One region of the Undibacterium sp. TC9W genome, then DNA from elsewhere that is predicted to be linked to it. Evidence: predicted binding sites of a transcription regulator. Region 1 holds the regulator's gene; the other holds the start of a gene.
What was found. Region 1 encodes sigma-54, which starts transcription at its own class of promoters, with help from an activator protein. Its sites were predicted from a motif close to TGGCANGNAANCTGCTTT; they were not measured.
Positions count from the first base shown of each region.

Region 1 (15,096 bases):
GCATGCCGGCGACAAAGGCACCGAGTGCCATCGACAAGCCGGCTTTCTCGGTTAGCCAGGCAGCGCCAAGCGTAATGAACAAGAGATTCAACATGAACAACTCTTGCGAGCGCCGCTTGACGACGATGTGGAACCAGGCACGCATGAGTTTTTGCCCGACCACCAGCAGCAATACCAGCACCACCGCCGCCTTGCCACTCGCCAGTGCCAGGGTTTTGCCCAGGTCCGGTGACTTGGATGCCAGCGCCGGAACCAGGATCAGCAGCGGTACCACGGCCAGATCCTGAAACAACAGCACGCTGATGATCTGCCTGCCATGCAGGCTTTCGAGCTCCAGCCTCTCCGTGAGCATTTTCGAGACGATAGCGGTGGAAGACATGGCCAATGCGCCACCAAGGGCGAATGAGGCTTCCCAACTGATCTGGAAAATGCCAGGCAACCAGCGGCTGGCTATCCAGCCAAATACCATGCTGGTCAGTATCGTGACCAGTACCTGTGCCATGCCCAGGCCAAATACGGCCTTGCGCATGGCCATGAGTTTGGACAGCGAGAACTCCAGTCCTATCGAAAACATCAGGAAGACCACGCCAAATTCGGCCAGTTCATGGGTCACGGCACTGTCTTCTGCCATGCCAAAACCGTGCGGGCCTACGAAGATGCCAACCACCAGATAACCCAGCATGGGCGGCAGTTGCAACATACGGAATGCGACTACGCCCAATACGGCAGCAGCCAGCAATAAAAGTGTGGTGTCCAGACCTGTCATGTCGCCTATTATTGCCGATTTATCGCCTTGTCATCCTGCTTTTGGGCAAACATAATTCATTACGTTACAACTGGCAAAGTTTTTGCTTTGCGGATTTCGTTTATACTTCTGGCATGAATGAACTGAATGCACCTTTAACTTTTACACAACAACCCACGACAGATGCGGCTGTAGCAGCACAACGCGCCCTGAAACTGGCTTGTGAAACCCTGCAAATCGAGTCTGACGCCCTGCTTGCCCTGCAAAAACGCCTGGGTAATGGCGATGCCGCCGGCTTTGCGCAAGCGGTCAGTATGTTGTTGGCATGCCACGGTAGGGTTGTGGTTTCTGGCATAGGTAAATCTGGCCATATTGCGCGCAAGATCTCGGCCACCTTTGCCTCAACAGGTACGCCCTCGTTTTTTGTCCATCCGGCTGAGGCTGCGCATGGCGATCTGGGCATGGTCACTTCGCAAGATGTGTTTATTGCGATCTCGTATTCTGGCGAAGCGTCTGAGCTGATGTCCATCCTGCCCATCATCAAGCGCCTTGGTGTGAAGCTGATTGCCATGACCGGCAACCCCGAATCCAGCCTCGGCAAGTTGGCTGATATCCACCTGAACCTGCATGTGGATAAGGAAGCCTGCCCGCTGAACCTGGCACCGACTGCCAGCACCACAGTGACGCTGGCGCTGGGCGATGCATTGGCGGTGGCGGTACTGGACGCGCGTGGCTTTAGAGAAGAAGACTTTGCCCGCTCGCACCCCGGTGGCTCGCTTGGTCGCCGTCTGCTGACACACGTCAGAGACGTCATGCGCACCAACGAAGACATTCCGCAGGTTGGGCCAGAAACCAGCCTGAAAACTGCGCTGCTGGAAATTACCAAAAAAGGTATGGCGATGACCGCCGTGGTGGATGAGCAGCAACATGTGCTGGGTATCTTCACCGATGGTGACTTGCGCCGCCTGATGGATGGCACGCGCGACTTTACCCAGTTGCGTATTGCCGATGTCATGAACCACGCGCCGCGACGCATACGCCCGGAACAATTGGCTGTCGAAGCCGTCGAAGTCATGGAAACTTACCGCATCAACCAGTTGCTGGTCGCTGACGACAGCGGCAAGCTGGTGGGTGCCTTGCATATCCATGACCTGACCAGGGCCAAGGTGATCTGATGAATAATTCTGTAGATTCTGTAGAAAGAGCCAGCAAAGTCCGGCTCATGATTTTTGATGTCGATGGCATACTGACTGATGGCAGTCTGTACTTTGGGCCAGACGGCGAAATGATGAAATGCTTTAATGTGCTGGATGGGCAAGGCATCAAGCTCTTGCAGCAGGCCGGCATTATCACGGCCATCATCAGCGCGCGGCAATCGGCCATCGTCAGCAAGCGTGCGGCTGATCTTGGCATCAGCCATGTCAGCCAGGGTATCCATGACAAGAAGAGTGCATTTCTTGAACTACTGGCGAAGCTGGATATCCCTGCTGAACACTGCGGCTTTATCGGTGATGACGTGATTGATTTACCGATACTGACCAGGGTTGGCTTTGCAGCCAGCGTACCAAATGCCCATGCTGAAGTACAACAACGTGTGCAGTACATCACCAGGGGCAGTGGCGGCCAGGGTGCTGCACGCGAAGTCTGCGACTTCATCCTGCGTGCACAAGGTAAATATGAACATGCTTTACAAGCATATCTGACATGAAACCCCAAATGACCATAGACCGCTTCCGCATCTGGCTAGCCGTAATCCTGCTGGGCGTGATCACCATGGGCACCATCTGGGTCATGGAAGTCATACGTCGCCATGCCGATGATGAGCAAAGCCGTACTTCTGCCAGGTCAGCACCGGATTACTATGTCGAGAAATTCAATTTCATCCGGCTGTCAAACAATGGCAAGGCCAATTACCATATCACGGGTGACAGCCTGGTGCATTTGCCGCGGACTGACAATATAGAAATCAAGCATCCGCAGATCAACAGCTTTGATCAGGGCAGGCCTCCCCTGCACCTGCGTGCTGAACTCGCAGTTGTATCGCAAAAATCTTCACTGACCACACCCAAGCGCGAGCATGATGAGGTTCACTTGCATGACAATGTCAGCATGGAGAGACCTGAGGGCCTGAGTTCACAATTTGTGCGTGTGGAGTCTGATTATCTTTTGCTCTTGCCGGACGAAGACATCGTTAAAACCGACAAACCGGTTTCAATTACGACTGGCAAACTGCATTCAACTGCAACTGGCATGATTGCCAATAATTCAACCCAAGGCCTGGAATTGCTGAGCAAGGTTTACATTCAACTCAAGAAACGTGAACCCGCTCCCAAAACCGGGAATAAATAAGCAAGAAAGCGAATATGCACATGATCAAAACATCATTTAGCGTCACACGCTTGATCAGCCTGGCCTGCCTGGGCCTGGCCTGTGTTTCTGCAAATGCAGAAAAAGCCGACAGTAATAAAGAGACCATCATCAAAGCCGGTTACGGCATCAGTGATGGCAAAGCCAGCGTCAGCAGATTATCCAAGGGTGTGTCCCTGGTGCGTGGCACCCTGACCGTCACTTCTGAGAGTGCTGTCGTGACCGAAGCCCCGAATGGTGATCAGTTTGTTGTTCTGACAGGTGGCAGTGGCCGCAAAGTCACCTTCCGCCAGAAACGCGATGGTGGCCCTGATCTGTGGGTAGATGGCGAAGCTGACCGTGCTGAATACAACCAGAGTACAGAAATCGTCAAATTCATTTCCAAGGCCAAGGTACGCTACCTCGAAGGCAAGCGCGTCACCCAGGAACAGGAAGGTGAATACCTGTCATATGACAGCAAGAATGATGTTTTTGTTGGCACGAATTCGACCAGTGGCCAGCATGTAGATGGCTCAGGCAATATCACCATCACCTTGCAACCAAAACCAGAAAAACAGGCTAAATAAGATGACAGCACAGTCAAGCAGCACCTTGCTTGTCAAGGGCTTGCAAAAGCGCTACGGTGCGCGCCAGGTGGTGCGCGATGTTTCCTTGCTCTTGAAAAGCGGCGAGGTCGTGGGTTTGCTGGGGCCGAATGGCGCAGGCAAGACCACTTCGTTTTACATGATCGTTGGCCTGGTACCTTCCGACGCCGGGGATATCACGATTGATGATGTGAATATTTCGCAACTGCCTATTCACGAGCGCGCCGTACTGGGTTTGTCTTACCTGCCACAGGAAGCTTCGGTATTTCGCAAGCTGACGGTAGAAGACAATATCCGTGCCGTCCTCGAATTGCAAAAAGACAGCGAAGGGAAATATCTCGGTGCCAAGAAAATTGAGCAAAGGCTCAATGCTCTGCTGGCAGATTTGCAGATAGAAAAAATACGTGAAAGCCAGGCGCTGTCACTGTCAGGTGGCGAACGCCGCCGCGTCGAAATTGCCCGTGCACTGGCGACCAATCCACGCTTTGTCTTGCTGGATGAACCCTTTGCCGGTGTTGACCCTATCGCCGTCATTGAAATCCAGCGCATCGTGCGCTTCCTCAAGGAGCGCGGCATAGGTGTGCTGATCACCGATCATAATGTGCGCGAAACCCTGGGCATCTGCGATCACGCCTATATCATCAACCAGGGCGCGGTACTTGCCAGCGGCAAGCCTGACGACATCATACAAAATGAATCTGTACGTCGCGTTTATCTCGGAGAACACTTCCGGATGTGACGGGAATCATCATGAAACAAAGCCTGCAACTACGTACCTCACAACATCTGGCCTTAACGCCGCAATTGCAGCAATCAATACGATTATTGCAGTTATCCACTTTGGAATTGCATCAGGAGCTGGAGACGCTGCTGACTGATAACCCCATGTTGGAACGTGTCGATGATCCCCTCGATCACGCCGTACGCCTGCTGGCCGACGGTGCCATCAATACCAGCAGTACTTCTACCGATGCCGGCATGGAAGCACCGGCAGCAAGAGAAGACAGTGACAGGTCAGCAGAACCGGCTGCCGCAGATGCAGAAACCGTCATCAGCAATGACAGCACCACCTCCAGCGAAGAAGACTGGGGCTTTGATGATGTACAGCATGGCAGCAAATCTGGCGATGATGAGGATGGCCGCCCGCAGCTGGGTGCTGCTCATATCACCTTGCGCGAGCACTTGCTGGAACAGATGCGCCTGAACCTGCGCGAACCGCGTGACCGTGCTCTGGTCGAGTTGATGATCGATGCGCTCGACAATAACGGTTACCTGACCGAAACATTAGATGAAATACATGCCAGTTTGCCACTGGAGCTGTGCGTAGAACCAGAAGAGCTGGCATTTGCGCTGAACATGCTGCAAAGCTTTGACCCGGCAGGTGTCGGTGCGCGCAGCCCGTCTGAATGCCTGGCCTTGCAAATCAGGCGTTTACCAAAAGTTGCTTTCGTCATACGCAGGCTGGCATTGCAAATTGTTGAAACACAACTGGCTTTATTTGCACAAAGAGATTTCACCAAACTCAAGAAAATCTTCGATTGCGATGACGAAGATTTGCGCGATGCACAAACTGTCATCCGCCAGTGCAAACCGCGCCCCGGCCTGGCCTTTGCTGCGGATGAATCTGACTATGTTGTACCCGATGTGATCGTCAGAAAATCCGGCAACGGCTGGCAAGTCATGCTGAATCAGGATGTCATGCCCAGGCTGCGAGTCAGCAGCATGTATGCCAACATCATGAAGCAAAACCGTGGTGAAGCTGGCATGGGCGCACAATTGCAGGAAGCACGCTGGCTTATCAAGAATATGCGGCAGCGTTTTGAGACTATATTGCGCGTTGCACAAGCCATAGTCGAAAGGCAACGCAATTTTTTCACCCACGGTGCTGTTGCAATGCGCCCCCTTGTTTTGCGCGAAATTGCTGATACACTAGGATTACACGAGAGCACTATCTCACGTGTAACAACCCAAAAATACATGTTGACCCCACATGGCATGTTTGAGTTGAAGTACTTTTTCGGCAGCCATGTCGCGACGGAAACAGGGGGTGAAGCATCTTCCACCGCGATACGTGCACTCATCAAGCAGTTGATAGGAGCAGAAGACCAGAAAAGCCCACTCTCTGATAGCAAAATTGCAGACATGCTGGGTGAACAGGGCATGGTAATTGCCCGACGGACAGTTGCCAAATACCGTGAAGCCCTCAAAATCCCCCCAGTCAGTTTGCGTAAATCTTTGTAAGCAGTCCTTGTAATCACGGTTTGAATTGCTATATATGATTTAGCTCAAGGCAAATAAATGCTGAGAGCGTATCGTTATAGCAAGCAACATCACTATAGGAGCACAGTATGAATCTCACCATCAGTGGACATCACGTCGAAGTAACTCCTGCAATTCGTGAATATGTACATACCAAACTAGAACGTATCAGGCGGCATTTCGACCAGGTCATTGATATCGCCGTCATCCTGACGGTGGACAAGCTCCGGGAAAAGGATAAACGACACAAAGCTGACATTAATTTGCATATCAGCGGTAAAGATATCCACGTTGAAAGTCTGGCGCATGATCTGTATGCAGCCATTGATGCACTGGTAGATAAACTTGATCGCCAGGTCATCAAGCATAAAGATAAAATGCAAGACCATCAGCACGACGCCATCAAGCACATACCTGATCCGGCATCGGCTTCATAAGACCCCAGTCCTTGCCCGAACAGGGTTGCGGACATCCAAAACAAGGACGCTAGAAGGCGTCCTTTTTGTTGGGTGAATGGTTTCTTTGTACGGCTGGTTTTTGATGCTTTAAATTTCAAATAAATAGTTTACTTTTATTACTACTTGTCACGTCCATCGCTCAAAAAGCTGCGAATTAGTTGATTCACGGCATTTTTATTAACGTCATTCCAGCGTGCTTTTAGCTGGAATCCAGTGACGTTCGCTGTATGCCATGGTGCTTGTTACAAGTGGCGCTTTGACTAAAGCGATTGCCCTCCGTGGATACAAGCCGGGTCTCGTCCCGGCAGCCGAAATACTTTCTTTGCGTCGCCAAAGTAAGTATTCAAAGAAAGGCGACCCAGGCGTAGCCGCCCCTACGGGGTGCCCATTTGTGCAGTACAAAAAATGGGAAGATCCGAAACTCGCCTGCGGCTCAAACAGCGGCTCTTCTTTTTCCATTTTCTGTACTGCACAAATGGCGGCTACACATGGGAACTGCGAAAAGTCAAAAGCAACCGCAACGTCAAACTCAACAGCAACAGCAACCCAAAAAGTCAAACCTAACAGCAACGAACATGCCGCCCTTACGCTATTTCCTCATAAACATATACACCCCGTGACTACCAAGCCTGACAAAGTTAAAATAGCAGCTTCATCCCCTACCCTGCATAGTCAACATTATGAGCGAATTTGTACTTACCTCCGTCAAGAACAATATAGGCTACATCACTCTCGACAGGCACAAAGCACTCAACTCGCTGTCTCTCGATATGGTAAGAGCAATGACGACGACCTTGCTGGCCTGGCAGGATGATCAGAATGTGCGTGCGGTGTTTATCCACAGCAGCAGTGAAAAGGCATTTTGCGCGGGTGGTGATATCCGTTTCTTCTATGACGTCGGAACGGCCACACCCAAAGGTGACTCTGCCCTGCTGGAAGATTTTTTCACCGAAGAATATGCCTTAAATCATTTAATCCATTTCTACCCAAAACCTTATATCGCCCTGATGAATGGCGTGGTCATGGGTGGTGGCATGGGTATCGCGCAGGCGGGTGAAGATTGCCGTTTGCGCATCGTCACTGAGCGTACCAAGATGGCCATGCCGGAAGTGAATATCGGTCTGTTCCCGGATGTAGGTGGCGGTTATTTCCTGTCACGTACTGAAGGCGAAATCGGTACTTACCTAGGGCTGACTGGCGAGATCATTACCGCCGCTGATGCCATCTATGCAGGCTTGGCGGATGTCTATATACCTACTGCAGAAATACCTGCAGTGATGAACTTAATCAGTGAAAGCACGGCCACGGACCTGCGCCAGGCGATACGCGATTTCGCGGCAACTTTTGCAGACCAGGCAAAACCAGATACCAGCAAACTGGCTGCACAACACGCCGCCATCAATGGCATCTTCGCGGGCAATAGTGTCATTGCCATCTGTGAAAAACTACAGCAAGACAACAGCGAATTCGCTCAACAAACACTGGCCACCATGCAAAAACGTTCGCCATTGCTGATGTCAGTCACGCTAGAACAACTACGCCGCAGTAAAGACATGACAGTATCAGCCTGCCTGCGCATGGAAAGAAACATGGTACGCCATTGCTTCAAGCATGGCGAAGTGCTGGAAGGTGTGCGTGCTCTGGTAGTGGACAAAGACAATACACCACGCTGGTCACCTGCCACTTTGGCTGAAGTGACAGCAGAACAAGTGACAGGATTCTTTGCAGAAGCCTGGCCTGCTCATGCGCATCCTTTGCGGTATTTAGAAGGGTAATTGCAAGGATGACCGATCAAAGCTTTGATCAATCGTAGCTCACGAAATTTGCACGAAGGTCGCGATGACGTTGTTTTTGATTTTCCGCAGTTCCCATGTGTAGACGGCGTTTGTGCAGTACAGAAAATGGATTAAGAAGAGCCGCTGTCTGAGGTGTAGCAGGGGTTTCGTGCAGCATGCTGCACGCCTGCGTAACGGCAATCGCTTGCAAGCGATTGTGCGCCCTGCAAGGGGAGCGAGTTTCGGGCCTTCCCATTTTTTGTACTGCACAAACGGGAACCCCCTTTAGGGGGCGACTACGCCTGGGTCGCCTTCTTTGGCTTACTTTTCTTGGCGAGACAAGAAAAGTGAGTAGCTGTCGGGCTACCCCCGACCTGCAATCGTTAATAACGTGTACACGTATTTGAAAACAGATACGTAAAGCACTACGAATTTGAAATTAATATACCTAACAGTAGGCAACAAACGCCACTAGATTCCTGCCAAAACCACGCAGGAATGACGTCATTATGTGTGCCGTAAATTTCAAAGCTGGTGGCTTCTGATAAGCGCGTATCACTTCAACTCAAACGCCTTCTTATCCCCCTTAAACCACCCCGCCAACCCCGCAATAAACTCTTGCGCCCCATTCCTGTCCCCAGTCCTCAAACCATGACTGGCCCCAGGAAATTCCACGAACTGAAAATCTTTTTCCGGATGCTTCAAAAAGTAATCCCGCAATGCACGCCCTGATTCTATCGGCACACTCTCATCCTTCTCACCCATTGCTGCCACCATGGGAATGCCCAGGTTCGCATACACGCTCAGAGGATCATTAAACAGATGCCCAGACCAATACGCGTATGTATGTCCAAAAAACTCTTTCTTGAGGCTCTTGCCGTCTTTCTTGATGTCTGCATAGACGTGTAAAAAATAGTCACGCGAAAACGGTTTTGCATAAGGTTCCACACCGCGGTCTGCAAAGATCAGAAATTCTTCACTCTGCGACAAACCACCACTTCCTGCGGTCGCCAGCCAGCCTATTTTATGACTGTCCCTGGCAATATAAGGAGCGACAGCTCCGCCTTCAGAAAAGCCTAAAACTGCAATAGACCGTGCAGGCATTTTTTGAAGCTCAGGCTGCAGCGCCAAGAATTTCAAATGATCTGACAATCGCTTATAAAGCTGATCTGCTGCCTGAAATTCTGCTGAGCACTTGCTGCCATCGGCATTTTTGGCAACGCCAGGTTTTTCCAGGTAATAGACATTGACCGTTCCGGAATAGCGTTCGAAAAACATGGGCAAACGAACTGCAAAATCATCGCATCCAGAACCGCTGACCAGCAATACAGGATGGCCAGATGTAGTCGCAGCCGGATCAGATAAATGATAATAGCGCCTTTGCTTGCCATCGATTTTTATGCTGTGTTCTTGCAGTACAGGTGCAGCCATCACGGAAGCACAAAAGAGTGTGATGGAAGCCAGAATGATGTGGCGGAAGCACGAAGAAAACGAATTGATGTCCATGGGCATGCGTGATTTACCTAGGAAAAATCAAGAAAATATCACAGCCCTGCCAGCATTGCGATAAAAATGCAAATGGGGAGCAAGCTCCCCATTCCCTGAACGTGCATAAACTTGCGTATGCACTACTATCAGTGCTGCGCACCACCACCCAGATAAGCCGCTTTGACAGCCGGATCATTTTGCAAACTGGCTGCAGGGCCATGCACGGAAATCTTGCCGTTTTCCAGTACATAGCCATAGTCAGCCACGGCTAAAGCAGCCGCTGCAAACTGCTCCACCAGCAGCATGGTGGTACCCTGCTCTTTCAGGCGCACGATGATGCGGAAGACTTCATCGACCAATATCGGTGCCAGGCCCATGGAGGGCTCATCCAGCAAGACCACGTCAGGATTGAGCATGACCGCTCTCGCCATCGCCAGCATTTGTTGTTCACCGCCAGACAGAGTACCCGCCAGTTGGTTCTTGCGTTCTTTTAAACGCGGGAACAATTCCATGGCTTTTTGCAGATCGCTTTCTATGTCGCCACGCGGGCGGCTGCGGGTGAAACGCGGGAAGGCACCGAGCAAGAGATTGTCTGTCACCGACATGGTGGCAAACACACGCCGCCCTTCTGGTGAATGTGCGAGACCTGCCCTGGCGATCTTGTGTGAATCGAGACCGGTGACATCTTTACCAGCCAGTGTCACCGTCCCTTCTTTAGGCTTCAACATGCCCGATATGGCGCGCATGGTGGTGGTCTTGCCGGCACCGTTGGAACCTATCAGTGTGACGACTTTACCCTTGGGCACTTCCATGGAAATACCATGCAAGACTTCAACCTTGCCATAGGCTGCATGCAGATTTGAAATAGTTAACATTGCATTCTCCTCAGGCTGGGGTAACTTCAGCGGCATCAGCTACGCTGCCACCGAGATAGGCTTCTATCACTTTAGGGTCGGCCTGCACTGCTGCGGGTTTGCCCTCTGCAATTTTCTGGCCAAAATCCAGCACAGTCACGGTATCGCAAATCGACATGACCACATCCATATGATGCTCAATGAGGATGATGGTAATACCGTGTTCACGTATCTTGCGGATGATGGCGATCAGATCCTTGATGTCGGGCGCTGTCAAACCAGCGGCAGGTTCATCGAGCAACAGCAGTTGTGGATTGAGGCCGAGTGCGCGACCGATTTCAAGCAGGCGTTGTTTGCCATAAGGCAGATTGCGCGCCTCTTCATTGGCCAGGTCAGCCAGACCAACAAATTGCAGGATGCTGGCAGCACGTGCTCTTGCCAATCGTTCTTCACGCAGATAGCGTGGCGTATGCAACATGGCATCGCCCACATTACTGCGGAAGGTGCTATGCAAGCCAACCAGGATGTTTTCTGTCGCCGTCATTTCGCCAAACAATTGCACGTTCTGGAAAGTACGTGCCACACCACCCAGAGCAATGGCAGATGGCGTGCTGCCCGAGATGACTTTGCCGCCAAACTCCACCACGCCATCGGTAGGCTGGTAGATGCCAGTCAACACATTCATCATGGTACTTTTGCCGGAACCGTTAGGGCCGATCAAACCATGTACCGTGCCTTTGTTGATTTGCAGATCAACCTGGTTCAGCGCTTTCAAGCCACCGAATTGCATGAGGATTTTCCGGCCAGTCAGCAGCACACCAACGCGGGTATCGCTGGCGTTGACAATGGCATTGCTGGCATTGGTCTCCGCACTTTCTACATTGACGACCAAATGTTGCTGCCCCTTGCCAAGCAAGCTGTTGACGAAGCCAACGATGCCGTCCTGCAGGTAGTACACAACAAACAAAGTCATCAGACCAAAGATAGTCAGGCGCCAGTCAGTAATGTTTTCCAGCTTGTAAGAGAATAAGGCCATGGCCACAGTCGCACCAACGGGTACGATGAGTTCCCTGACTGTCTTGCGCTGTTTGGCGATGGCAGCACCACCGGCAAGTACCGCGATGACTGCAGCGACGGTTGCGATCTTGCGGAACAGCTCGATATCAGCCAGCAGCGATGGCAACATGACGACAATCAAAGCCCCCAGCAGTGAACCGGTACGGGTTTTGCGCCCGCCCATAATGACTGCCAGCAGGAACATGATGGTCAGTTCAAAGTTGTAGGTATTCGGTGAAATATATTCTTCCGAATAGGCATACAGGCTGCCTGCCAGACCAGCCAGTGCGGCACTGATGACAAAGGCAATCACTTTGTACTTGTAGACTGACACGCCCATGCAGTCAGACGCGATTGGGCTGTCACGCAAGGCCTGGAAAGCACGGCCATAGTGAGAGCGTAAAACGCGGTGCACCACGACCAGCGCCAACACCAGCATGATGGCAACCAGATAAAAGAAACCAACCTCACCGAGCTTTTGCCCAAAGATCACAGGCTTGGTGAGTTTGATGCCCATCGGCCCTTCAGTCAGGAAACTCATTTCATTAATGAGAATCTGGATGATGGTCCCAAAGGCCAGTGTCACCATGGCCAGGTAAGGCCCGGTCACGCGCAGTGCAGGCAGGGCCAGCAAGGCACCAAATACGGCTGTGACGGCGATACTGCAGGGGATGGCAACAAACACCGACATGCCAAGCTTGAACACCAGCACGCCCGTTGTATACGAGCCTATGCCAAACAAGCCGGCATGACCGAGTGACACCTGGCCGGTGTAACCAACCACGATGTCCAGGCCAAACAGTAGGATGGCGTAAATCAGGATGGTCTCAGCCAGATGCAGGTAGTAAGGGTTATGCATTACTATGGGTGTCAACGCCAGTGCGCCTATACCCAGGACGGAAAGAGCGAGAGTCTGCTTATTCATACTTGTGCCTCACACTTTCTTGATGGCAGCTTTGCCAAACAAACCGGCAGGTTTGACGGCCAGCACCAGCAGCAATAACACCAGGCCTGGTACTTCCTTGTAGCCGGTGGAGATGTAGAAGCCAGTCAGGGTTTCAGCGATGCCCAAAATCAGGCCGCCGACGATAGCACCTACGCCAGAAGTCAGGCCACCGATAATCGCCACGGCAAAAGCTTTCAAACCCAGTGCCGAGCCCATGGTGGCACCAGTCAATGTCAGTGGTGCCACCAGTACGCCTGCGAAGGCAGCGGTAGCGGAAGACAGCGCATATGAGAAAGTGATGACCATGCTGGTATTGATACCCATGAGGCCGGCAGCATCCCTGTCATTCGATGTGGCGACAACGGCTTTGCCGTAAATGGATTTGCGGTTGAAGAACTCCACCGCCAGCATCATCGCCAGCGCGCCGATAACGACCACGACCTGCATGGCCTGCACGTTGGCGCCAAACACCTGGAACGGTGCAGCAGACAAGGGGGACGGGAAAGTCAGGTCATCCTTGCCCCAGATATTTTCTGCGACGTTTTTAAAGATGATGGCAAGTGCGATGGTGGACATGATCCAGCCAAATTCTGATTTGATCTTGATGGCCGGGCGCACGCCTATCCATTCAACGACCATGCCTTGCAGGCCGCCGAAGATCAGGACTATCGGTATCATCAGCCAATAATTCATGTACGGGCCGCCATGCACATTACCGACCACGCTGAGACCAACCAGTGCGCCCAGCATCAGGGCTTCACCCTGGCCGAAATTGAGTGTGCCTGAAGTCGCAAATGTGAGTTGATAGCCAAATGCGATGACAGCATAAATCATCCCCAGGGCAATGCCGCTGAAGACGAGCTGAAGTAGTATTTCCATTTTTTTCACCCGTGGAGTGGCAACCCGCCAGGCTCACCAAGGGATATTGGTGAAGCATGGGAGTTGTCTGTCTGAATAACAAGCCCAGCCACTTGCGGATGGCTGAGCCCGGGGCTAATTGAGGGCAGTGACTGTTGTCATGCCCCGTCTTTTACTTAGCCTGGACGATCTGGCCACCTTTGGCCAGGCCCATGACAGGCATGCCAGGTTTGATGGCCTCATGATCATCATGCGTAAAAGGCTTGTTATAGGTGGTGATCACGCCTTCGACTTTTTCATTCAGGTTTTCCAGTGCTTCGCGCACTTTGACACCGTCTGTACCACCGGCCTGCTTGATGGCCGCTGCCAGCAGGTAAATGGAATCATAGCCCTGTGCGGCAGACACGGCGGAAGGCATGCGGTCTACCTTGTAAGCCTTTTGATAGGCTTCGATAAAGGCTTTGCGTTTTGGCGTATTAGGGTCTTGGATGAAGGTTTGCGGCATGGTCGCGCCATCGCCGTTTTTTCCGGCATTGTCGAGGAAGTTACCCATGGACAAAGTCCAGCTGCCGATGATAGGTACTTTCCAGCCCAGTTTTTCCATACCGTTGGCGATTTGGGCCAGCTCAGGGCCGATACCGTAAGTCAGCACGGCTTGTGCACCACCCTGTTTGGCCTTCAACAATTGAGGTGTCATGTCGACATCCTTGATATTGAATTTTTCTACGGCGACAGGTTTGATGCCTTTGGCACCCAGAGTTTTTTCCAGATCTTCACGACCCAGTTGACCGTAGTTGGTCGAGTCAGCCAGGATGGCGACCTTGGTGAATTTATTTTTGACGACAGCTTCATCCACAATCATGGCGGATTGTATGGTGTCATTGGCTGCTGTGCGGAAGATGTAATTGTCCTTGTGTTCAGGTGCCACAAATTGCTTGGTCACCACACTGCCTGTCGCCACATTGTTAAGGACAGGGATTTTTGCTTCCTGGTAAAAACGCTGGGAAGCCAGTGCCACGCCGGTATTGATATAACCTACTGTAGCGACTACTTTTTCTTTATTGATGAGCTCTTGTGCTACCTGTACGCCGCGTTCATTTTTGGCTTCATCATCACGCTCTACCAGTTGCAACTGTCTGCCCAGCACGCCGCCTTTGGCATTGATCTCACTGACGGCGAGTTTGACGCCATCACGCATGGATACACCCATAGGGGCTGAGCCACCGGTGAAAGGGCCGGCAACACCGATTTTGATAGGTTCTGCTGCATTGCTTGCAGCAGCCAGACCCAGAACAATAGACGCGACGAGGGCTTTGACTTTGTATGACATGTTTGTCTCCTGATTTTTTATGTAAGTACTTCAAAAATGAATTTATGAATTACCACGATAAATTAACAGGAAATCGAAAAAATCTCAGGCTCCATTCTACTTAAGTAAAACTACGCAAAAATGCGGGGCGAAGAATAATGCGGGACGCTCGGAGGGGGCAAAGCCTTATGCAGCAAGGCTTTAGCCAGGGAATTGCGTGCCTGATGCAGCAAAATGGTGCAGAAGTTTGTTACAGAAAGAAACTCTTTCAAGCTTTCGATGAAAGATTTTCATGTCACTAGCATTAAAAAATTTATTGATGAGAATGGAGTGCTGCAAAAAAGCCGCAAAATTTTCATCAGAAAAGAATACCGCACTTATCAGGCACCCGGTTTCA
Region 1 is NZ_JBMPPJ010000013.1:46,564-61,659, reverse strand. Features, by position in the region: gene ACO0LN_RS18540 (monovalent cation:proton antiporter-2 (CPA2) family protein) at 1-766, opposite strand, end outside; gene ACO0LN_RS18535 (KpsF/GutQ family sugar-phosphate isomerase) at 880-1,920, shown strand; gene ACO0LN_RS18530 (KdsC family phosphatase) at 1,920-2,453, shown strand; gene lptC (LPS export ABC transporter periplasmic protein LptC) at 2,450-3,094, shown strand; gene ACO0LN_RS18520 (LptA/OstA family protein) at 3,115-3,678, shown strand; gene lptB (LPS export ABC transporter ATP-binding protein) at 3,680-4,435, shown strand; gene ACO0LN_RS18510 (RNA polymerase factor sigma-54) at 4,447-5,937, shown strand; gene hpf (ribosome hibernation-promoting factor, HPF/YfiA family) at 6,045-6,392, shown strand; gene ACO0LN_RS18500 (enoyl-CoA hydratase/isomerase family protein) at 7,094-8,188, shown strand; gene ACO0LN_RS18495 (alpha/beta hydrolase family protein) at 8,744-9,466, opposite strand; gene ACO0LN_RS18490 (ABC transporter ATP-binding protein) at 9,823-10,551, opposite strand; gene ACO0LN_RS18485 (ABC transporter permease subunit) at 10,562-12,511, opposite strand; gene ACO0LN_RS18480 (branched-chain amino acid ABC transporter permease) at 12,521-13,411, opposite strand; gene ACO0LN_RS18475 (ABC transporter substrate-binding protein) at 13,563-14,720, opposite strand.

Region 2 (15,096 bases), on a different contig from region 1:
CCAATTATTCAATTCAAGGTTTCTTTTCCTCACGCCTCTCAACGACGATTTTTGGTGCCGCAGGTATTTCTTTCACAGTATAACCCTCGGGTACCGCAAATAATGTTGCCGCAGGTTCTGAGCGTTTCAGATTATTGAGCCGGTAACTCCATTCGCCTGTACGTGGGTCTGTCTGCTTAGCATAGACGGTCATTTGCAGCTCCGGTGCATACCAGCTTTCTGAGCTTACGGTAATTGGGTTCTTGTTGCCGATCTCACCTGCCGGGATTTGATAGGACCGCATTTTGCCATCTGCCTTCACACCGTCAATCTCGCGGCTGCCCAGGTCTTTGGTATTGCCTTTTGATGTCCAGCGATTATCCACGAAGGCGGTGGACATAGGCCCCAGGGACATGAGACTGGTGAAGTTGCCTGATGTAGTACTCAGGCTGGTATGCAGGGCTGGCATGTCGCTGGCGTTGCCTGCACGGATGACTCTGACCTGGACTTCTTCGCGCACGTCTTTACCACCTTCTGCTTGATCGCCACTGGTTTTGCGTTCTATTCTTTTGACGATGACTTCGTCGCCGTTACGTGTGGTCTCGACGCTGACGGTCTTGCCTTCCTGTTTCAGCTTCTCCAGTTTCTCTTTGGCTGCATCGACTTTTTCTCTGGCGCTGGCCATTTTTTCATCCAGGTCTTTGCCCATATACATTTTGGTCGCAGTCTTTTTTTCCGGCATGAGGATGTAGCGGACATTCTCAACTGGGTCAACGATGACGATGTGCTGGGCATTACCCTTGCTGTCGCGCATTTCCTGACGAGTGCGGCCCGCAGCATCTCTGTAGTTCAAGCTGCTGGTTTTGTTGCTGATCTGGTTGCCATCGGCCAGGGTCTGGGTTTTCTCTGTGATGATTTCTGCGCTGTAAGGCGCATTTTTAATTGGCCGGATACTATGCATGCCTTGCATGCTGACAAATGCCTGGCTCATGGCGTCTGATACGATTTTGTTGATATTTTTTGAGTCGGGTATATCTGCCAGTGCCAGCATAGGTGGCATAGGTGGCATAGGCGGCATGGGCGGCAGCGGTGGTACTGCAGGCACTTGTATGATTTCCACGTGGCGACGCAAAGGTTTTTCTTCGCCAAGGTTTGCAGTGTCAATGTCGGTATTGGCATGTGCCATTGCCCAGGCAGAGCTTAACAATATGAAGAGTGGCAGTTTGGTTTTCATGATGCGTCCTTTTCTCGGAGTTATTTTTTGATGTTTTTTCTTGCTTACTTCAGTAGCCGCATGGCCAATGGTTCGCCATCGGCAGCGACCAGAATTTGCGCCTGTACCAGGTCACCGGCTATTTCTGGTGAGACTTGCACGCCCAGGCTGCTGAGCCAGGCAGCTGGGACTTCTGCTTCCAGCATGCTGGGTGTTTCATTATTCAGGCGCTCCAGCGGTACCAAGGCAACAAAGGGGGGCAATTCTGTCCCCGCCATTGCCACGCTGTCAGGCGTCAATGAATGCTGAGATGCCGGAAAAATGACCGTCATCATGAGCAGGCCAAGGCTGCCACACAAAGTCAGCAAACCTGCCAGCCACGGGCGCAAGCGTCTGCTGCGTGCCTTTTTTTTATCTTTGGCCTGTTGCTTGGCGAAAGCTTGTAATAAAGTCTGCTCAATCGCCGTTGGCGTATTCAGCCCCTGCAAATCTTTGTGCAAAAGGCTGAACTGCTGGTCCAGCACGGCATTTGCATTGCTGGCATCCTGTGGGGTATTCATAAGGTCTTTCATCTTTGTGTTCCGGTATTTGCCATTGCGTCGGGTCGCCAGCCCAGCCTTTCGCTGTATTGCAATATCGCGGCCCGCGCCCTTGACAGGCGTGAACGCACTGTCCCTATGTCTATATCGCAAATCACGGCTATCTCTGCGTATGATAGTTCCTGCAATTCATACAAAATAATCACGTCACGATAATGAGGGCGCAATACCGCGACTGCCTGCCGTACATGTTCAGTCATTTGCTGATGGAAGATGACATCCGCCAGTTCTGTCGTTTCACTTATCAAGACTTCTTCTCCATCTTCTTCGCTATAACCTGGTAATGGCTGGTGGCGGCGTTCTGTTTTGTCCTGTTTCAGCAATAAATTCCTTGCTACGCCAAACAGAAAATTCTGCAAACTGCCCAGGCCTGCGTCATAACGGTAAGACTTGCTCAGCAAACTCATGAAAACATCCTGCACCACGTCCGCTGCCAGTGCACTTTGGCCACATCGCATCAGGGCGTAGCGATAGATAGGCCCCTGATGGCGCTGGTACAGGCGTTGAAATGCAGCAATATCACCGTCGCGCATTTGTGTCAGCAAGCTGGAATCTGTCTCTTGGTTATCCACGTTTATTTGTAAGTTGTTTTCAGGTATTACTTTGAGAGGCTTTGAAAGTTCCAATTATTTTCGCGCTATCTGCATTTATGTGAAATGCACTAACTTGGTGAGTGCGCGCCTTTGTTTGGTGCGCATTTTTTCAATCCAGCCTATTTAGCCTTGGTTCGAAACTTGCTGTGTTGCTTTTTATAATGTTTTTAGAGGACTGGCCTGTCGCCTTATTGGACTTGCTTGTTATTTTGCAAATGACGATAAATAATAAGTTTGGTGATAGCACAGACAATAAGCGAAAGAAGATATGGATCTGACACCCAGAGAAAAAGATAAGTTGCTGATATTTACCGCCGCCTTGCTGGCAGAAAGACGAAAGGCACGCGGCCTGAAGCTGAATTACCCGGAAGCAGTTGCCCTGATCACTGCCGCCATTATGGAGGGCGCACGTGATGGCCGCACGGTGGCAGAACTGATGTCTGAGGGAACGCAAATACTCAGCCGTGCCGACGTCATGGAAGGCGTGCCGGAAATGATTCCTGATATCCAGGTCGAAGCGACTTTCCCGGATGGCAGCAAGCTGGTTACCGTCCATCACCCCATTCCTTAGGAGAAGATAATGATACCAGGCGAAACCCTGATAGAGGATGGGGACATAGAACTGAACGTCGGTCGTGCAGTGGTAAGCATTACTGTAGCCAATAGCGGTGACAGGCCGATACAGGTGGGCTCACATTTTCATTTTTATGAAACTAATCCGTCCTTGCAATTTGACCGCCAACAGGCGTATGGTATGCGGCTCAACATTGCTGCTGGCACCGCTATCCGTTTTGAGCCGGGGCAGCAACGCAGCATAGAACTGGTGGCCCTGGCGGGTGACCGGAAAGTCTATGGCTTTAGCGGTAAAGTCATGGGGGCGCTATGAAAATTTCACGTCATGCCTATGCTGAAATGTTTGGGCCAACTACGGGTGACCGCATCCGACTGGCAGATACCAATCTATTCATAGAAATCGAGAAAGACTTTGCCATTTATGGTGAAGAAGTGAAATTTGGTGGTGGCAAGGTGATACGTGATGGCATGGGCCAGTCGCAAAGACCTCATGCTGAAGTCATGGATACCGTCATCACCAATGCAGTCATTATTGATCACTGGGGTATCGTCAAGGCAGACATAGGCATAAAAAATGGCTTGATTGCCTGCATAGGCAAAGCGGGCAATCCCGATATACAGTCTGGCGTGGACATGGCCATTGGTGGCGCGACCGAGATCATTGCCGGTGAAGGCAAGATCGTAACCGCTGGTGGCATCGATTCGCATATCCACTTCATTTGCCCGCAGCAGATTGAAGAAGCATTGATGAGTGGCGTCACCACCATGCTGGGTGGCGGTACTGGCCCTGCCACTGGCACGGCAGCAACCACCTGTACGCCTGGACCGTGGCATTTGCATTCCATGCTGATGGCGGCAGATGCGTTTCCCATGAACCTGGGTTTTATGGGCAAGGGCAATGTCAGCTTGCCTTTACCGCTGGAAGAGCAGGTAAGGGCCGGTGCCATAGGCCTGAAACTGCATGAAGATTGGGGTACAACACCGCAAGCCATTGATAATTGCCTGACCGTGGCAGATGCTATGGATGTGCAGGTGGCTATTCATAGCGATACGCTGAATGAAGGTGGCTTCCTGGAGCACACCCTGGCAGCATTCAAGGACAGGACTATCCATACCTTCCATACCGAAGGTGCGGGCGGTGGCCATGCGCCGGATATTATTGCGGCAGTTGGCGAGGCGAATGTACTGCCATCATCCACCAATCCTACCCGGCCCTATACCGTCAATACCCTGGACGAGCATCTCGACATGCTTATGGTCTGTCATCACCTGGACCCGGCTATTGCCGAAGACATCGCCTTTGCCGAATCACGCATACGGCGCGAAACCATAGCGGCGGAAGATATCCTGCATGATATCGGCGCCATCTCCATGATGTCTTCCGATTCCCAGGCCATGGGTCGTGTTGGTGAAGTCATCATGCGTACCTGGCAAACGGCAGATAAAATGAAACAACAGCGTGGCTCGCTGGCGGAAGACAATGCGCGTCATGATAACTTCCGCATCAAACGCTATATCGCCAAATACACGATCAACCCCGCGCTAACCCATGGCATTGCGCATGCAGTTGGTTCGCTGGAAGTGGGCAAAATTGCTGACATCGTCTTGTGGAAGCCTGCATTTTTCGGCGTTAAACCATCCATGATCATCAAGGGTGGCATGATCGCCGCAGCCCAGATGGGGGATCCGAATGCATCGATACCTACGCCACAGCCTGTGCATTACCGCATGATGTTTGGTGCTTTTGGTGGTGGGCTGAAAAAATCGTTCACCTTTGTTTCGCAGGCGGGGCTGGATGCTGGGCTGGCAGAGCAACTGAAGCTGAACAAAACCCTGATCGCTGTCAAGAACACCCGTCAGATTCGCAAAAAGGACATGATACACAATAGCCTGACGCCAAAAATGGAAGTCGATTCCGAAACCTATGAAGTCCGTGCCAATGGTGAACTGCTGGTATGTGAACCGGCAAAAATCCTGCCCATGGCCCAACGTTATTTCTTATTTTAAACAATGCTGACATTACAAACAAAGATAGACACTGCCGACAGCATCGCCGGGCAACTGGTGTTGCCGTATGAGTTGCGTGAAAAAAGCCGTTTGCGTGCCACCCTTGCCAGCGGTGAAGATGTGGCCGTGTTCACCGTGCGCGGTACAGTCATGCGCCATGGTGACCTGATGTTGGGTAATGATGGCCGCGTGATTGAAGTCATTGCTGCTGCTGAACCTACGTACAAGGTGGAATGTGATACTGCCTTCAATTTATTGCGCTGCGCCTTTCATCTGGGTAACCGGCATACCCAGGCGCAGGTGGGCGACGGTTTTTTACGTATACGCAAAGACCCTGTGCTGAAGGAAATGCTGCAAGGGCTGGGCGCAGTCGTCACTGAAGAGCAGGCCAGTTTTGAGCCGGAATCCGGCGCTTATGGCGGCGGACATCATCATGCAGGCGATGACGGCCATCCGCATAATCCGCTGGCACCGATACCTTTGCGGCAACGCATACATCGTCCTTCTGACAGCAAGGCTTGAGCATGCAGTCTGCAGCTTTACTCCATCTCCTGCAACTTGCCAGCCCGTCCTTGCCTATTGGTGCCTATAGCTATTCGCAAGGGATGGAAGCGGCGATAGAAAAGGGCCTGGTGCGCAACGAAGCGACAGCCAGGGAATGGATCATCAATTGCCTGCACGAAGTGGTGGCGCGTTTTGAAGCTCCAGTACTGTGGCGCTTGTTGCAGGCTTTCGAGAGCAGGGACTTGGCTGCCGTATCGCACTGGACCAGCTTGTTCATTGCCGCCAGAGACACGGCAGAATTTCGGGCAGAGAGCATACAGATGGGTTATTCGCTGGGCAAGCTGGTGAATGACTTGAAGATTGCAGATGCTGAGCTACTGGCGATATTGCTGGCACAGCATGAATTACCTTTGCCCACGGCCATGGCAGCCGCAGCAGTTGCATTGCAGGTGCCGCCAGAATCGGTATTGCTTGGCATGTTGTTTTCATGGGCAGAAAACCAGGTGCTGGTGGGAGTGAAGTCCATCCCCTTGGGCCAGGTTTCAGGACAACGCTTACTGCTGTCGTTACGCCCCGAACTGGAAAAAGCAGCGAGGCTGGCGCAAGAACTGGAAGATGACCAGTTATCGAACTGGGCACCAGGCTTGTCTTTGCTGTCCATGCAGCATGAGGTGCAGTACAGCCGTCTGTACAGATCATAAAAATTAAAACAGGAAACGAAAAGATGAACACCCAAAATTTAAGCTCGCCAGAACCAAATCCCTTACGCGTAGGCATAGGCGGCCCGGTCGGCTCCGGTAAAACGGCACTCTGTGAAATGCTGTGCAAAAGCATGCGTGATCATTATGAAATGGCCGTCATCACCAACGACATCTACACCAAGGAAGACATGGAAATCCTTTTGCGTGCCGATGCCTTGCCCGCAGAACGCTTGATGGGAGTGGAAACCGGTGGCTGTCCGCACACAGCCATACGCGAAGATGCCTCCATCAACCTGGAAGCGATAGCTCGCATGAGCGCAGACTTTCCTGATCTTGATTTGATCCTGGTGGAATCTGGCGGTGATAATCTGGCGGCGACCTTTAGCCCGGAATTGTCTGACCTGACCATCTACGTCATTGATGTGGCCGGTGGCGAGAAAATCCCGCGCAAAGGTGGGCCTGGCATTACACGCTCTGATCTGCTGATCATCAATAAAACCGACTTGGCTCCGCATGTGGGGGCCAATCTCGACATTATGGCGCAAGACGCCAAGCGTATGCGTGGCGAACGCCCCTTTGTATTTACTAATCTGCGTACTGGTGACGGGCTGGAAGCAGTAGTCAGTTTCATTCGCCAGCAAGGCATGCTGGATGAGGTCAAATAATGAAGTCAAAAACTAATTTTCAATCTAGAATCCGGAGATCAATATGAAACTTAATAAATCGCGCGGCCTGTGCGCGCTCGCGGCACTGGGCAGTGTCATGATTTCATTACCAGCATTGGCGCATGACAGTGTGCTGCATTCCATGAATGCCATACAGGATGGTTTTCTCCATCCATTCACCGGGCTTGACCATTTGCTGGCCATGTTGGCAATAGGTATCTGGGCGGCGCAACAAAAACATGCGCGTGCCTGGCTTATACCGGCCATTTTTCCCTTGATGATGGTTGTTGGCGGGACACTGGCCGTTCCCGGAATAGGCTTGCCAGGCGTGGAGCATGGTATCGCCGCCTCAGTGCTTATCCTTGGTTTGTTGATCAGTTTTGCGGTCAAATTGCCAGTTAGTTCAGGAGTGGCACTGGTGTCCATTTTTGCCATGGCGCATGGCTATGCACATGGGCAGGAAATACCATTAAATGAATCCGCAGTATTGTATGGTGCCGGTTTCGTGCTGGCGACAGCACTGATTCATGCTGCTGGCTGGTTTGCCAGCAATGCTGCTCAAAAATTGCTGGCCAGCGCATTGACACGCTACGCAGGAGTGATGATCACTTTGGCAGGTGCTTTTTTCCTTTCTTCCCTTGCTTGATTCGCGTCGATACGCATTATTAGTTAATTAATTTTCATCTGCCAGGCAAGGGGAGTCTATTTCTCCTTGCTTACCCTTGTCGCATAGTAATAATCGACTGTGCCGATTTCGTCTTTCAAAATGCATACAAACATCAAGACTGGGCCTCTTTGCAGGCTTACACTTTGTCATGTTCAATCTGACAGCGCGTGAAATAAGTTTGCAAAAGGCTTATATTTACTGTGATCGATTTCTTCGCGATTTGTCAGCATCAGGTTCTTTGATTGATTTTCAAAAATTGACCGGTTTTATCCGGAGACAAGGCAAATATCATGTGGCAAGGCGTCATTCCCGCAGTTACGACAAAATTCAACCAGGACGATACGCTGGACTTCAAGGAAATGGAGCGTTGCTTCCGTTATTTGATGGATGCCGGTTGCGATGGCCTGATCGCTTGCGGTTCTCTGGGTGAAGGCCCTTTGTTATCCCATGCCGAACGTATCGATGTGCTGAAATTGACGAAAGAAGTGACAGGCAACAAGCCAGCCATCCTGACCGTCGCCGAGGCAGCAACACGGGACGCCTGTGCTTTGGCTGAAAAAGCCGCCAAAGCTGGCGCTGATGGCTTGATGGTTGTGCCCAGCACCATCTATCACACCAATCATCGTGAGACTGTAGCAACCCTGCGCAGCATCGCCGCTGCCGGTGATTTGCCTGTCATGATTTATTCCAACCGTCTGGCTTATCGTGTTGATGTGACGACAGACATGCTGGAAGAATTGGCTGACGATGCACGTTTTGTCGCAGTAAAAGAATCTTCTGATGATATTCGTCGCACTACAGAAATCATTAATCGCCTGGGTAGCCGTTATGACTTGTTCACTGGCGTAGATAACCTGGCTTTTGAAGCCTTGACTGCAGGTGCAACAGGCTGGGTAGCTGGTCTGGTGGTGGCTTTCCCGCATGAGACTGTGGCTATTTACCGCCTCATCAAGGCTGGCCGTTATAACGAAGCCCTGGATATCTACCGCTGGTTCCGTCCTTTGTTGGACCTGGATGTCTCAACTTATCTGGTGCAGAACATCAAACTGGTAGAAGCATTGGCGATCGATTCCAATGATCGCGTGCGCGCGCCGCGTCTGCCGCTGGAAGGTGCTTTACGTACCCGTGTAGAGCAAGTGGTCAGTGCTTCCCTCGCCAATCGTCCGGTTTTGCCAACGTTTAACTGATCGTTTGTTTTAGTGAATGTGATGGCGCAGGAATCATGCCTATGAAGACAACAGTGTGTGTCATTGGTGCCGGCATAGTCGGCACCACCTGCGCCTTGAAAATGCAGGAAGAGGGCTATCAGGTCAGTTTGATTGATGCGGCTTCTCCCGGCTGCGGCGTGACGGCAGTGGGTATGGGACATCTGGTTGCTCTGGATGAAAGTGAGCAGGAGCTGGACTTGTGTCTGCTGTCTTTACGCATGTGGAAAGACTTCTTTACTGAATTTCCTGGTATAGGAGAAGTCAGCCAGTGCGGCACCTTGTGGGTGGCAGAGAACGAAGATCAACTGGTGGAAGCGCATCACAGGGCACTAGGCTTGAATGCAAGGCTATGGCGCGCTGAAGCGCTGACTGGTGAACAGGTGCAAAAACTGGAGCCTGCTTTGCGCCCCGGCCTTGCTGGCGGTGTCAGGGTGTTTGGCGACAGTGTGGTATATCCGCCCAAACTGGCGCATTTCATGGCTCAGCTTTTGGTCAAGCGTGGTGGTAATCTGACTTTGGGTAAACGTGTTGCACAGCTAGCAGCAAACCAGCTGATTTTTGCTGATGGCAGCAAGCTGACTGCAGATATCATCATCGTTGCTGCTGGCCTCGAAGTAGCCAAGCTCTTGCCTGAAATTGCGGTCTTTGGCCGCAAAGGCCATCTGGCGATTACTGATCGCTATCCCGGTCGTCTTTCACATCAGATTGTTAGCATGAATTATGGACAGGTCGCAGTTTCTGCCGATGCACTGGCCGTGGCTGCCAATGTGCAGCCACGTAGTAACGGACAATGGCTGATCGGTTCTTGCAGGCAGGATGGACAGACAGATAACAGTCTTGACCCCAAGGCGCTGGGAGCAGTCTTGCAGTCAGCCATGACGCTATTACCTTGCCTGGCCGATATGCAAATCATACGCGCCTGGGCGGGCATGCGTCCGGCATCGCCCGACGGTCATCCTATTATTGGGCCTCATCCGGGGTTGGTTGGTGTGTGGCTGGCAGCGGGGCATGAAGGGCTGGGTGTGACGACAGCCATGGCGACAGCAAAAATGCTGGCTGACCAGATTGCCGGGCGGGCAGGAGAAATAGATTATCAGCATTATTCACCTGAACGTTTTTTTCCTGTGCAGGAGTTGAAATATGCGTGAACACTACCCGGGCAAAGAAATAATCGCAAAAATCTGGATTAACGGCTCTCCGTTTGAGGCAACAACAGAGATGAGTGTGGCTGCGGCACTGATGCGGTATAACAATATGCAGACACGCCAGTCGGTTTCTGGCCAGCCGCGTTTTGCCGTTTGTGGCATGGGCGTATGCCAGGAATGTAGGGTGCGCATTAATGGTCACCCGCATAAACTGGCTTGCCAGGAATACTGTCGCTCAGGCATGGTGATTAATACCGAAACCACTGGTCTGGGAGTGTGACGATGGTGTCGGCGATTTCACCGTTTTCGACTGACATTCTTATCATAGGTGCCGGTCCTGCGGGCCTGGCAGCGGCACTGGCCGCAGCTGAATTGTCATTCACCGTCACTGTGATCGATGAAAACCCCGCACCTGGCGGGCAAATCTGGCGCGGTGGGCCAGGCGCGTGGCGCGACAGGCGGGCGCATGATTTGTGGCAGGCACTGGCAAATTGCCTGAATGTACGCATGGTGTATGGGGTACGCATTGTTGCTGCTATTTCTGACAAGGAGTTTTTGCTGGAGACAGCAGATGGCGCACAAAAGTTAAGCTGGAATAAGTTGATTATCTGTAGCGGTGCCCGTGAGTTGCTCTTGCCTTTCCCCGGCTGGACTTTGCCAGGTGTCACTGGTGCTGGTGGTTTGCAAGCCTTGATCAAGGGCGGTATGCCAGTAGAAGGCAAGCGCGTTGCTATTGCAGGTAGCGGGCCCTTGCTGCTGGCAGTAGCGGAGACAGTCATACGTGCTGGCGGTCAGGTCGTCAGTATCATAGAAACAAAAAGGAGCAAAAATTTACGTCAATTTTTCTGGGCCTTGTTGAAGTCGCACCGCGGCAAGCTCTTGCAGGCACTGAAATTGTTCTGGCAGCTTAAGTTTGTGCATTACCGCCATGACGCTAGAGTGGTCAAGGCACATGGCGAACAACGCCTGCTCGGTATCAGCCTACAGCATGGCGACAATAAAATTGACTTGAGCTGTGATTTGTTGGCTTGTGGATTTGGTTTGTTACCCAATCTGGAAATCGGCACCCTGTTGGGATGCCAGATCAGAGATGGCCGCGTCGTTGTCGATGCCAACCAGGCCAGTTCCCGTGCCGATGTCTGGGTGGCGGGTGAGGCTTGTGGTATAGGCGGTGTTGACAAGGCTTTGGCGGAAGGGCGCATTGCCGGTTTGGCTGCGATAGGACAGTCTGCTGATCAAGATGATATTGCGCGCCGTGCCCATGCCAGGCAATTTGCTGATTTGCTCAAGCAGAGTTTTGCAACAGACGACAGCCTGCGCAAGTTATGCAAGTCAGATACGCTGGTGTGTCGCTGTGAGGATGTCAGTGCAAGGCAATTGCGCGAACATGATGATTGGCGCACCGCAAAGCTGATGACCAGAGCAGGTATGGGCGCATGCCAGGGGCGTATTTGCGGTGCAGCCTGCCAATTCATTTTTGGCTGGGATGCACCGGGCTTGAGACAACCGGTTTTCCCGACAAAAACATCGACTCTCGCTGCTCTGAGTGGTGCAGCGGGTAATGTTGAAGTTGAACAATAAGATTGAAAAACAAGGAAGAATAAAAATGAAACAACTGTATATCAACGGTAGCTGGCATGATGGTGCAAACGTGACTGTAACTCACAGTCCCTCTGATTTAAGTGAGGTAGTTGGCGAATACGCCAGTGCAGGTAATGAACAGGTAGAGCTGGCAATTGCCGCTGCGCGTGATGCTGCAGAAGGCTGGCGTAACTCAGGTGTGCAGCAAAGGGCAGATGCGCTTGATAAGATAGGCACAGAAATCAATGAACGCAAAGCCGAACTCGGCAGTTTGCTGGCGCGGGAAGAAGGCAAGACCCTGCCAGAAGCGATAGGTGAAGTAGGACGTGCAGCAGCCATCTTCAAATTCTTTGCCCAGGAAGCCTTACGTATACGGGGCGACAAACTGGCGTCAGTACGCCCGGGTGTAGATGTCGATGTCACCCGCGAACCGGTAGGTGTCGTCGGCATTATCGCGCCCTGGAATTTCCCCATCGCTATTCCTGCCTGGAAAGTTGCACCGGCGCTGGCTTATGGCAACACCGTGATCCTGAAACCGGCAGAGCTGGTGCCAGGCTGCTCATGGGCCATGGCAGAAATCATCAGCCGTTCTGGTTTGCCAGCAGGCGTATTCAATCTCTTGTCCGGCCCTGGTCGTATTGTTGGTGAAGCCTTGAGCAAAGACAGCAGGGTGGATGCCATTAGCTTTACCGGCTCCGTTGGTACTGGCAGCAGGGTGCTGGCGACTTGCGCCGCGCGACGTGCCAAGGTGCAACTGGAAATGGGGGGCAAGAACCCGCTGGTGATATTGGCAGATGCTGACCTGGATGTAGCTGTTAATGCAGCAATCCAGGGCTCTTACTTTTCTACTGGTCAGCGTTGCACGGCATCTTCGCGCCTGATTGTTGAAGAGAAAATCTACCCGGCATTTGTGGCCGCGATGATCGATAAATTGAAGAGCCTGAAAGTAGGGCATGCCTTGCAGGCAGGAATAGATATAGGCCCGGTAGTCGATAAGTCTCAACTAGACCAGGATTTACGCTATATACAGATAGCCAAAGATGAAGGCGCGAAACTGGCCTTTGGTGGTGAGCGCCTGTCTCGTGATACCGATGGTTATTTCCTGAACCCGGCCCTGTTTGTTGATTGCGATCCTGCCATGCAGCATGCGAGGGAAGAGATTTTTGGCCCGGTAGCGTCCGTCATTCCCGCAAAAAATTATGAGCACGCACTGCAATTGGCAAATGATACTGAATTTGGCCTGACAGCCGGGATTTGCACGACCTCATTGAAATACGCGACTCACTTCAAGCGTCACGCGCGCGCAGGCATGGTCATGGTCAACCTGCCTACGGCGGGGGTTGATTATCATGTTCCATTTGGTGGCAGCAAGGCATCCAGCTATGGCGCCCGTGAACAGGGGAGTGCTGCTGTGGAATTCTTTACTACGATGAAGACCAGTTATACCGGTAGCTGATCTTGTAGTCGCTCTATAGCAGGAAAAAAAGCAGCTAAAGGCTGCTTTTTTCTTTTAGCGCCTATTTTGTCCGTTTTTACCCCATTCCTCCCTCTCTATCACCGTTCAAACCGTGATTTGCGCATTCTGTCGCAAGCCCATGGAAGCGCCAGTTGTTCTTTTATAAGATGCTTACATCGAATCACAGAACACAAGAAATCATCAAATTCACACTTGAGCTAAAGGGAGCCCATCATGACATCTACTAACACATCACGCATCGCCTCACGCATCACCTCAAATAAAGGCATCGCCATCGTACTCCTGTCCATCCTGGTTTTTGCCATGATGATCATGTCGTCTTCTCATGGCGTTGATGTGCAGATTGATGGCGACGGCATTGATGGCGTCGGTGGATTCTTTGACTTCTTTGGTGTCTTGTTCGGTTGCGGCATTGCTGTAGTGGCGGTGGTGTTTGCCCTTGGCCTGACGGGCATGGTACTGGCAGGCGTGGCAATATTGTTATGTGTGATTTTCGCTGTAGTACTGGGTTCGCTGGCATTGGCAATGTTGCCCTTGCTTTTCCCTGTTTTGCTTTTGGTCGGCCTGGTTGCCCTGTTTTCACGCCGTAAAACTGTTTAAAGTAAATGCCAGACTTTGTTATTCCTTTCAAACCGGGCATATACAGGAAGTGTCTCACTTCCTTTTTGCTTTTGGGCCTGGCCCTGTTCCTCTCAGCGTGTGCAACTGGCAACAGGCTGACGCCTGCGCAAGTAGAGTTGTCAGGTGATGGTGGTGAGGTAGCCATAGTGTGGGACTCGATGCCGCGTACTGCACCGTTGCCGCCACTGGATCATGCAGCCTTGCTATTGCCCGTGCATTTTGGCAGCAGTGAAGAAAAAATATTTTACATGCAGCTTGATCTTGGTCATGCTTCAACTGTTTTTTATTCCAATAAATGGAAGGCGATTGCCGAAAAATATCAATTCGTGAATTCTGGCGACAAGCTTGCCGCCATTAATTTTAAACTCGGTGATATGCAGGTGCTGGCAAAAAACATTTCCATCATGCAGCATGAGGGAACAGACATTGACTGGAGCAAGGGAAACATAGAAGTAATCGGCACCATAGGCGCAGATTTGATTGATGGCAGAGTGGTGGTGCTGGATTTCAAGAAAGACATAGTGCAATTCGCCCGTGAACGTCAGGGCTTGCATTCTGCTAATAGTAAATTCCAGCCCTTCAGTTTCTCTGGCCGCAGGATAGTCATGCCTGTTACTTTTGATGGCGAAGAGAAAACAGTGATGTATGACAGCAGTTCCGGCGCTTTGTCGTGGATTAGTAATGAAAAAACGTTCCAGCGATTGGCGAAAAAGGATGCCAGGCCAGCGGCTTTTGCTATTCGTCCATGGGACAAGATATTGACTGCACATACGGTGGAAACCAGCGCCGAGGTAACGGTAGGAGGTATCAGGTTACCGGTGAAAGAAATCAGTTACATTGAGGATGTCGGTTTCTTGCAAGAGCTTGCAATCAGCGGCCTGGGTTCAGCTGGTATGGTTGGGAATAAGCTCTTTCTGGGCAAAAAGCTGATTATCGATACCCGTAAACTGGAAATAGCGCTGGAAGAGTAAATTCTATTTAGCTTTGGACAGATTTGGTACGTAAGATGAATTGCAGAGCCTGCTCTGCCAGTTCATCTATGCTGATGCCAGAACCGCGTCTATACCATTGCGCTGTCCAGTTCAGCGTGCCAAACATCAGCAACTTGTCTATGCGCGTGGGCATGGCCCAATCCCCTGACGCATGCAGGTCCAGGATGACGTTTTCCCACGCGGCTTCATACCTGTCCTTAAGAGCAATGATACGTACGCGTGCCGGTTTGTCGAGTGCGCGCCATTCATACAGCAGTACTGCAATAAAATCATGCTCCGGAGCCAGTAAGGTATTCAGATGGACCTTGACCAAATGCTGAAACGCCAGCCGCGGCGGCAAAGCTGCCAAAGCCAGCTTTTCTATTTCTTCCAGTGATTTTTGCATGCCTTGTTCCATCACGGCGACCAGGATGTCCTGCTTGGTTTTGAAGTGATAAAACCAGCTGCCGGACTGTATCCCCACCGCCGCAGCGATATCGCGTACGGTAGTGTTGTCATAACCCTTTTTCCTGAACAGCTGTGCTGATTTCCTGATCAAATCCTGGCGTATACTTTCTGAGTCATCCAGCAC
Region 2 is NZ_JBMPPJ010000009.1:16,295-31,390, forward strand. Features, by position in the region: gene ACO0LN_RS14545 (hypothetical protein) at 14-1,213, opposite strand; gene ACO0LN_RS14550 (hypothetical protein) at 1,258-1,764, opposite strand; gene ACO0LN_RS14555 (RNA polymerase sigma factor) at 1,761-2,363, opposite strand; gene ACO0LN_RS14560 (urease subunit gamma) at 2,653-2,955, shown strand; gene ACO0LN_RS14565 (urease subunit beta) at 2,965-3,270, shown strand; gene ureC (urease subunit alpha) at 3,267-4,964, shown strand; gene ureE (urease accessory protein UreE) at 4,968-5,486, shown strand; gene ACO0LN_RS14580 (urease accessory protein UreF) at 5,489-6,169, shown strand; gene ureG (urease accessory protein UreG) at 6,193-6,834, shown strand; gene ACO0LN_RS14590 (HupE/UreJ family protein) at 6,878-7,480, shown strand; gene ACO0LN_RS14595 (dihydrodipicolinate synthase family protein) at 7,792-8,688, shown strand; gene ACO0LN_RS14600 (NAD(P)/FAD-dependent oxidoreductase) at 8,730-9,857, shown strand; gene ACO0LN_RS14605 (2Fe-2S iron-sulfur cluster-binding protein) at 9,850-10,134, shown strand; gene ACO0LN_RS14610 (FAD-dependent oxidoreductase) at 10,137-11,435, shown strand; gene ACO0LN_RS14615 (aldehyde dehydrogenase family protein) at 11,461-12,891, shown strand; gene ACO0LN_RS14620 (hypothetical protein) at 13,126-13,512, shown strand; gene ACO0LN_RS14625 (hypothetical protein) at 13,518-14,504, shown strand; gene ACO0LN_RS14630 (TetR/AcrR family transcriptional regulator) at 14,512-15,096, opposite strand, start outside.
Region 2: a site for sigma-54 is predicted at 2,515-2,532, ahead of ACO0LN_RS14560 (urease subunit gamma). Genes of this name have one in related genera too.